2 regions of the Pseudomonas sp. LBUM1678 genome follow, and region 2 is predicted to be linked to the other one. Evidence: riboswitches for the same ligand, from Rfam matches in the RefSeq annotation. Region 2 holds a riboswitch; the other holds the start of a gene.
The links. Region 2 has a riboswitch for cobalamin ahead of cobW (cobalamin biosynthesis protein CobW). Riboswitches for the same ligand answer to the same signal wherever they lie in the genome.
Positions count from the first base shown of each region.

Region 1: another riboswitch for cobalamin. It lies ahead of cobO (cob(I)yrinic acid a,c-diamide adenosyltransferase); the one in region 2 lies ahead of cobW (cobalamin biosynthesis protein CobW).

Region 1 covers NZ_CP166775.1:1,869,680-1,873,077, forward strand. Annotated here, with positions in the region: gene ACA070_RS08465 (PQQ-dependent sugar dehydrogenase) at 1-580, opposite strand, end outside; gene ACA070_RS08470 (hypothetical protein) at 648-1,232, opposite strand; cobalamin riboswitch at 1,389-1,622, shown strand; gene cobO (cob(I)yrinic acid a,c-diamide adenosyltransferase) at 1,704-2,315, shown strand; gene ACA070_RS08480 (cobyrinic acid a,c-diamide synthase CobB) at 2,312-3,398, shown strand, end outside.
Region 2 covers NZ_CP166775.1:3,943,475-3,946,872, reverse strand. Annotated here, with positions in the region: gene ACA070_RS17930 (cobalamin biosynthesis protein) at 1-98, opposite strand, end outside; gene ACA070_RS17925 (CbtA family protein) at 95-799, opposite strand; gene ACA070_RS17920 (CbtB domain-containing protein) at 811-1,002, opposite strand; cobalamin riboswitch at 1,123-1,350, opposite strand; cobalamin riboswitch at 1,528-1,741, shown strand; gene cobW (cobalamin biosynthesis protein CobW) at 1,840-2,901, shown strand; gene cobN (cobaltochelatase subunit CobN) at 2,905-3,398, shown strand, end outside.

The DNA.
Region 1 (3,398 bases), 2.1 Mb from region 2:
CGACCACCTTGATCGGCTGCGACTTGATCGCCGTGTCGCCATTTTCATAGTGAAAGCGCAGCAAGCGATCGGTGTCGGCGACGTACAGGTCGTTGCCGACCAGGGTCATGCCGAAGGGCGAGTTGAGGTTTTCCAGGAACACCGTGCGGGTTTCGGCGATGCCGTCGTGGTCCTTGTCCCGCAGCAGCGTGATGCGATTCGGGCTGGGGACGCCGGCACCGGCACGGCCCATGACTTTGCCCATTACCCAGCCGCGAATGCCTTTGCCGTCATCGGGTTTCGGTGGCGCGTTGGTTTCGGCCACCAACACGTCGCCGTTGGGCAGCACGTAGAGCCAACGCGGGTGATCGAGCCCTTCGGCAAATGCCGCCACTTGAGTGCCCGCCGCAGGAGTGGGTTTCGCGCCCTCCGGCCAGCCGATCGCCGGGGCGATATTCACCGTCGGGATCAGGGTCTTGTTCGGTTCTGGCAGCTTGGGTGACGGGCCGGTACCGTCGGAGACTTGCAAGCTGGAGGTTTCACCACAAGCGGCGAGCCCTCCGGCGAGCGCGATGACGAGAACGAGCTGGGGCTTGCGCATGCGGATCTTCCCTATGAATGCATTGACCTAATCATAGAGAAGATTTGAAGCGCGATGGTTCAACCGGTCAGCCGCGGGCTTCCTTGAACAGCACGGCGATGCCGGGGTGATAGTTGCCGGCTTCGTTGCGCAACTTGCGATAGGCGTACGGGAAATACCAGGCCACGGCGCAGCTGTGTTCCTTTTGCAGGTCGTCGACCATGTCCTGCAGTTCTTCCGGCGTCGCGCTCTGCTGGGCCTTTTGTGGCGCAACGAACAGGCAGCCGAGTTTCAGGTCGCTGGCGTAGCTGATGCGTTTGGCGTTGCTGGTGATGTCCTGCAGCGCCTGGCTCAGGTTCAGGCTATTGACCTTCGGCCAACGTTGAGTGGCCTGAAGGTAGGCGCGTTCTTCGGGGGAGGCGATAAACAGATCGGCACGGCCGTTGCGTTCGCCTTCTTCGTTCTGCTTGCGCGTTGGGGTTTGTTGCAGCGTGACCATTTCCGCCATCCAGGCCGCGGCGGAGAGCAAGCCAAGGTTGGCTTTTTCGTCATACCAGTAAGGCGTGTCGTTATCGCCGCGCACCGCATTGTAGCGGTCTATACAGTCAAACCAGCGTTCCAGCACCGGTCGCAGGAATTCCAGCTTCGGATTGCTGATGATCATGCCTTGCATGTTGCTCACCCTTTGTAATTGTGATGTTGGGTTGTGGCGCTTTGATATCACTGCTGACAGTGTGGTGCAAGTTGGGGTGTCAGTAAATTGACCGGCGGCAGTATATCGCTCGCCCGCGCTTTGTCTTCAATTGACGCTCCACCCCCAACCCTCTAACCTTCGCGGCTTGTTTCAGGTGCTCTGTGGCGAAGGTCGACAGAGTGAAACAGGGAAGCCGGTGAGTGACCATCTTCACGCGACGAAACGTCACGATCCCGGCGCTGCCCCCGCAACGGTAAATGAGTGAAGACTGTGCCTTGAGCCACTGTGTCGACTGTCGACATGGGAAGGCGCGCAGTCCGGCGCAAGCCGCTCATGAGCCCGGAGACCGGCCTGATTCATCCAACGGCATCACGGTGGGCGATGCCAGGCTTCTTGCCGTCTATTCTTGTGCCTGCCCGCCGTTATCCAGCCTCAACGGAGAGCTCCCCCATGACTGATTCCCCTGATCGTGACGAACGCCATCTGGCGCGCATGCAGCGCAAAAAAGCCGTGATCGACGAACGCATCGCCAACTCGCCCAATGAGTGCGGCCTGCTGCTGGTGCTGACCGGCAACGGCAAAGGCAAAAGCAGCTCGGCTTTCGGCATGCTTGCCCGGTCCATGGGCCATGGCATGCAGTGCGGCGTGGTGCAGTTCATCAAGGGGCGCAACAGCACCGGTGAAGAGCTGTTCTTCCGGCGCTTCCCGGAGCAGGTGCGTTTTCATGTGATGGGCGAGGGCTTCACCTGGGAAACCCAGGACCGCCAGCGTGACATCGCCGCCGCCGAAGCGGCTTGGGAAGTGTCCCGCGAACTGCTGCGCGATCCGTCGATCGGCCTGGTGGTGCTCGATGAACTGAACATCGCCCTCAAGCACGGTTACCTCGACCTCGATCAAGTGCTCACTGACTTGCAGGCACGTCCGCCGATGCAACACGTGGTGGTCACCGGTCGCGGCGCCAAGCCGGAGATGATCGAGCTGGCCGATACAGTCACCGAAATGGGCGTGATCAAGCACGCGTTCCAGGCCGGGATCAAAGCGCAAAAAGGCGTCGAGCTGTGAATCAGCCACGTCATTGCCCGGCGGTGCTGATCGCCGCGCCGGCCTCCGGTCAGGGCAAGACCACCGTCACGGCCGCGCTGGCCCGTTTGCATCGCAATCAGGGGCGCAAGGTTCGCGTATTCAAGTGCGGCCCGGACTTTCTCGACCCGATGATTCTCGAGCGCGCCAGCGGTGCGCCGGTGTATCAACTTGACATGTGGATGGTCGGCGAGCAGGAAAGTCGTCGTCTGTTGTGGGAAGCCGCCGGTGAAGCCGACCTGATTCTCATCGAAGGCGTCATGGGGCTGTTCGACGGCACGCCGTCCAGCGCTGACCTGGCGCGGCACTTCGGTGTGCCAGTGCTCGGTGTGATCGACGGCACGGCCATGGCGCAGACTTTTGGTGCGCTGGCGTTGGGGTTGGCGAAGTATCAGCCGGACTTGCCGTTTGCCGGTGTGTTGGCCAACCGTGTGGGCACGTTGCGGCACGCGCAATTGCTCGAAGGCAGCCTGACTGAAGGTTTGCGCTGGTACGGCGCGTTGTCGCGCGAGACCGGGATTGAACTGCCGAGTCGTCATCTCGGTCTGGTCCAGGCCAGCGAGTTGAACGATCTCGACCTGCGCCTCGATGCGGCGGCTGAATCGCTGGCCAGCAGTTGCGATGTGGCGCTGCCGCCGCCCGTGGAATTCGCGGCGCCTGAAATGATCGTCGCAGAGCCTTTGCTGGCCGGCGTGCGAATCGCAGTGGCCCGTGATGAGGCGTTCGCTTTCACCTACGGTGCGAGCCTGGATTTGCTGCGGGCCATGGGCGCCGAACTGCTGTTTTTCTCGCCGATCCGCGATGCTGATTTGCCAGAGGCGGACAGCCTTTATCTACCGGGTGGTTATCCGGAACTGCACCATGTGGCGCTGTCACAGAACACCTCGATGCTCAATGCGATCCGCGCCCATCATGCCGCCGGCAAACCGTTGTTGGCCGAGTGTGGCGGGATGCTGTACCTGCTTGATTCGTTGACCGATGTCGAAGGTACTCGGGCTGAACTGGTGGGCTTGCTCAAAGGTGATGCGGTGATGCAGAAGCGTCTTGCGGCGCTGGCGTTGCAAG
Region 2 (3,398 bases):
AATGCCTGATCGAGCAGCGCCCGCAGTGTGCTGGCAGGGCAGCCGCGCTGGCAGCCCAGGCCGACGACTAAAGTCGGCGCTGTGCGGGTATCGGTCATGCGTGGTATTGGCCATCGCTTTTGCGGCGGAACAACCAGGCGCTGATCAGGCCCAGGGCCAGCCAGAACGCGACGTTGGTCAGCTGCGAAGCGATTTTGAACTGCGTTTCCAGGGCTTCAGGAGCGAGCATAGAGTGCACTTCCGGTTGCGGCGCGCCGATCACGTGAGGTACAGCGAGAATCGCCACGCCGAGGATCTTCATCAGCCAGTGACGGCTAAACACAATCAACGCAATGCCGACAGCCGTGGAGGCGGCCGTGCCGACCCACCAGAGTTGCCGTTGCGCCAGATCTGCCGCCGCAGTGCCTGGCAGTTCAGGCGGCAAGCCGAGGGTTGGCGCCAACACGAAAGTCGCGTAACCGGCCAGGCCCCAAAGCAAGCCCTGGGAGGTTTTGGTCGGTGCACGCAAGGTGTAGAGACCGGCGAGCATCAGGGCGAAACCGACGGCAACGACCAGATTGCCGCCCGTGGTCGACAACACGCGCTGCCAGCCGTCTTCCGGTTCCCAGGCTTCGGCATCATGAGTGTGAGCGGCGACACCGGCGGCGTGTTCGTGAACTTCAACCGCGGCCGGCTCGGATTTTTCGTAGGTTTCGGCCTGCAAAATCAGCGGAGACACCCAGAAACTTTGCAGCAGGGTCAGCAACAGGGCGGCCAGCAGCCCGGTGAAACCTGCGGTTTGCGCAATACGCTTGATCATGTCAGCAGGTCTCAATGGCACGGGAAGGCGGAGCTGTGACGGGTATCGTGCGCGGCATTGTGGACCGCTTCGATGTGCGAGAAACCGGCGAAATACACAAGGCACGCGCCAAGGATCGATGCGCAAACGGCAGCGCTCAGGCGTTGAGTCAGGGTCGTGGTGGTGCTGGCCGTTGTGTGGCGAGTGCTGCTGATGATCGACATGGCGCTTCCCTCTGGTCTGTCAGCGGGTGAATAGAGCGCATGGAAGACCCCTGCGAGTCGGGCACGCAAAGGTTCAAACAGCGCCCGCCCACCGCGGGTTTGTCATTCAGTGATCGTAATGGTCACTTTGTGTTGCGGGCCGGTCTCCGGGCTCACGAGGGGTGTTGGCTTTCGCCGGAACCTGCAAGCATCACCTTCCCATGCCGAACTGCTGGCACAGTGGATCTGACGCTTCGCTCGCTTACCGTTGCGGGGGCAGCACCGGACTGACATGGCTTTGAGTAAAGCACATGATTCACCGGTTTCCCGTTTCACCCTGTGAAGGGCACCCGTAACAAGGCGTGTAGGAGAGCATGGGCGGGGGTTTGGCGTCAATTGGCATGGGTTCTCATCTCGAGACCGAGGTGAATTCTTCGCGGGCAAGCCTCGCTCCTACAAAAGCACCGCCGTCCTGTAGGAGCGAGGCTTGCCCGCGAAGGGGCCGGTGCGGCGGACACAAGACATTGACCCGCCCCAAGACGATGCGTAGCCTTGCGCTTTCGAGGTTCTTCGGCATTTGCCGAAGCTAAGAAGGGAACGCGGTCGATGCCGCGGCTGCCCCCGCAACTGTGAACGGTGATGTTCGCTGCCACGCCACTGCAAGCCCTGTCCAACGGGTTCGCGGGAAGGCGCAGCGAATGCCAGGCCAAGCGCCCGGCACACCGTCAGCCAGGAGACCTGCCTCGACACAGATTCTCACTACAACCGGGCGGGGTGATCCGGTGGCGAACTCTTCCGCGCGCGCCCGTCGCTGCGATTGTCGTCCCGTATGCCCGCCACCTTGCCAAAGGGCATCCGATGAAAACACTGGCCAAACTCCCCGTCACCATCGTTACCGGCTTTCTCGGCTCGGGCAAAACCACCCTGCTGCGGCACATGCTCGACAACGCTCAGGGCCGCCGCATCGCGGTGATCGTCAACGAGTTTGGCGAGCTGGGCATCGACGGCGAGATCCTCAAGCAGTGCTCCATCGGTTGCACTGAAGAAGAAGCCAACGGTCGTGTCTACGAATTGGCCAACGGCTGCCTGTGCTGCACCGTCCAGGAAGAATTCTTCCCGGTGATGCGCGAACTCGTCGCCCGTCGCGGTGACCTCGACCACATCCTCATCGAAACCTCGGGCCTGGCCCTGCCAAAGCCGCTGGTACAAGCCTTCCAGTGGCCGGAAATCCGCAGCGCCTGCACCGTTGACGCGGTCATCACCGTGGTCGACAGCCCGGCCGTCGCCGCTGGCACCTTCGCTGCGTTCCCGGATCAAGTTGATGCCCAGCGCAAACTCGACCCGAACCTGGACCACGAATCGCCGCTGCACGAACTGTTCGCCGACCAACTGGCCAGCGCCGACCTGGTGATTCTCAACAAGGCCGACCTGATCAGCCCTGAAGACCTGGCCCGCGTGCGCCTGGAAGTCGCCGAAGAGCTGCCGCCCGCCGTCAAAGTCATCGAAGCCAGCAGCGGCCGCGTGCCACTGGACGTGCTGATCGGCCTCGGTGCCGGTTCCGAAGAACACATCGACAGCCGCCACAGCCATCACGATCACCACCACGAAGGTGAAGATGATCACGATCACGACGCCTTCGATTCGATCTCCATCGAGCTGCCGCAGGCTGACGAAAGCTTGCTGCTGGACGCGCTGACCCAATTGGTGGTCCAGCACGGCATCCTGCGGGTCAAAGGTTTCGCGGCGATCCCGAACAAACCGATGCGCCTGCTGATCCAGGGCGTGGGCACGCGTTTCGACAAGCATTTCGACCGTCAGTGGGGCGCCGACGAAGCGCGCACCACGCGCCTGGTGCTGATCGGCCAGGAACTGGACGCCGCGCTGCTCGAAGCGCAATTGCGCGCCGCGCTCAGCGCTTAAGCCATGCACCTGCTCAGGACCCAGCCCGGCGGTTTCGTGTCGGATGACAACATTGCCGACCTTGGACAAACCCCCGCCGAGCTGGTGATCCTGTGCAGCGGTGATTCCAGCCTGGCGCTGCTCGCTGAAGCGGCGCAGCAGTTGCCGGACGATTACCCCAGCGTGCGCCTGGCCAACCCGATGCAAGTGCAGAATCATGCGTCGGTCGACCTGTATGTCGACGAAGTGCTGCGCCACGCCAAGGTGATTCTGATTTCGCTGCACGGCGGCATTGCCTATTGGCGGTACGGGGTCGAGCGTCTGGTGGAGCTGTCCCAACGCGGTGTGCAGCTGATTCTGGTGCCCGGCGATGATCGCCCGGACCCGGAACTCAGCGACCTGAGCACCGTGGCTGCCGACGACCGCGACCGGCTCTGGCAGTTTTTGCGTCAGGGCGGCATGGCCAATGCCCTGGATTTTTTCCGTTGCCTGGCCAATCGCTGGCTGGATCGCGATTA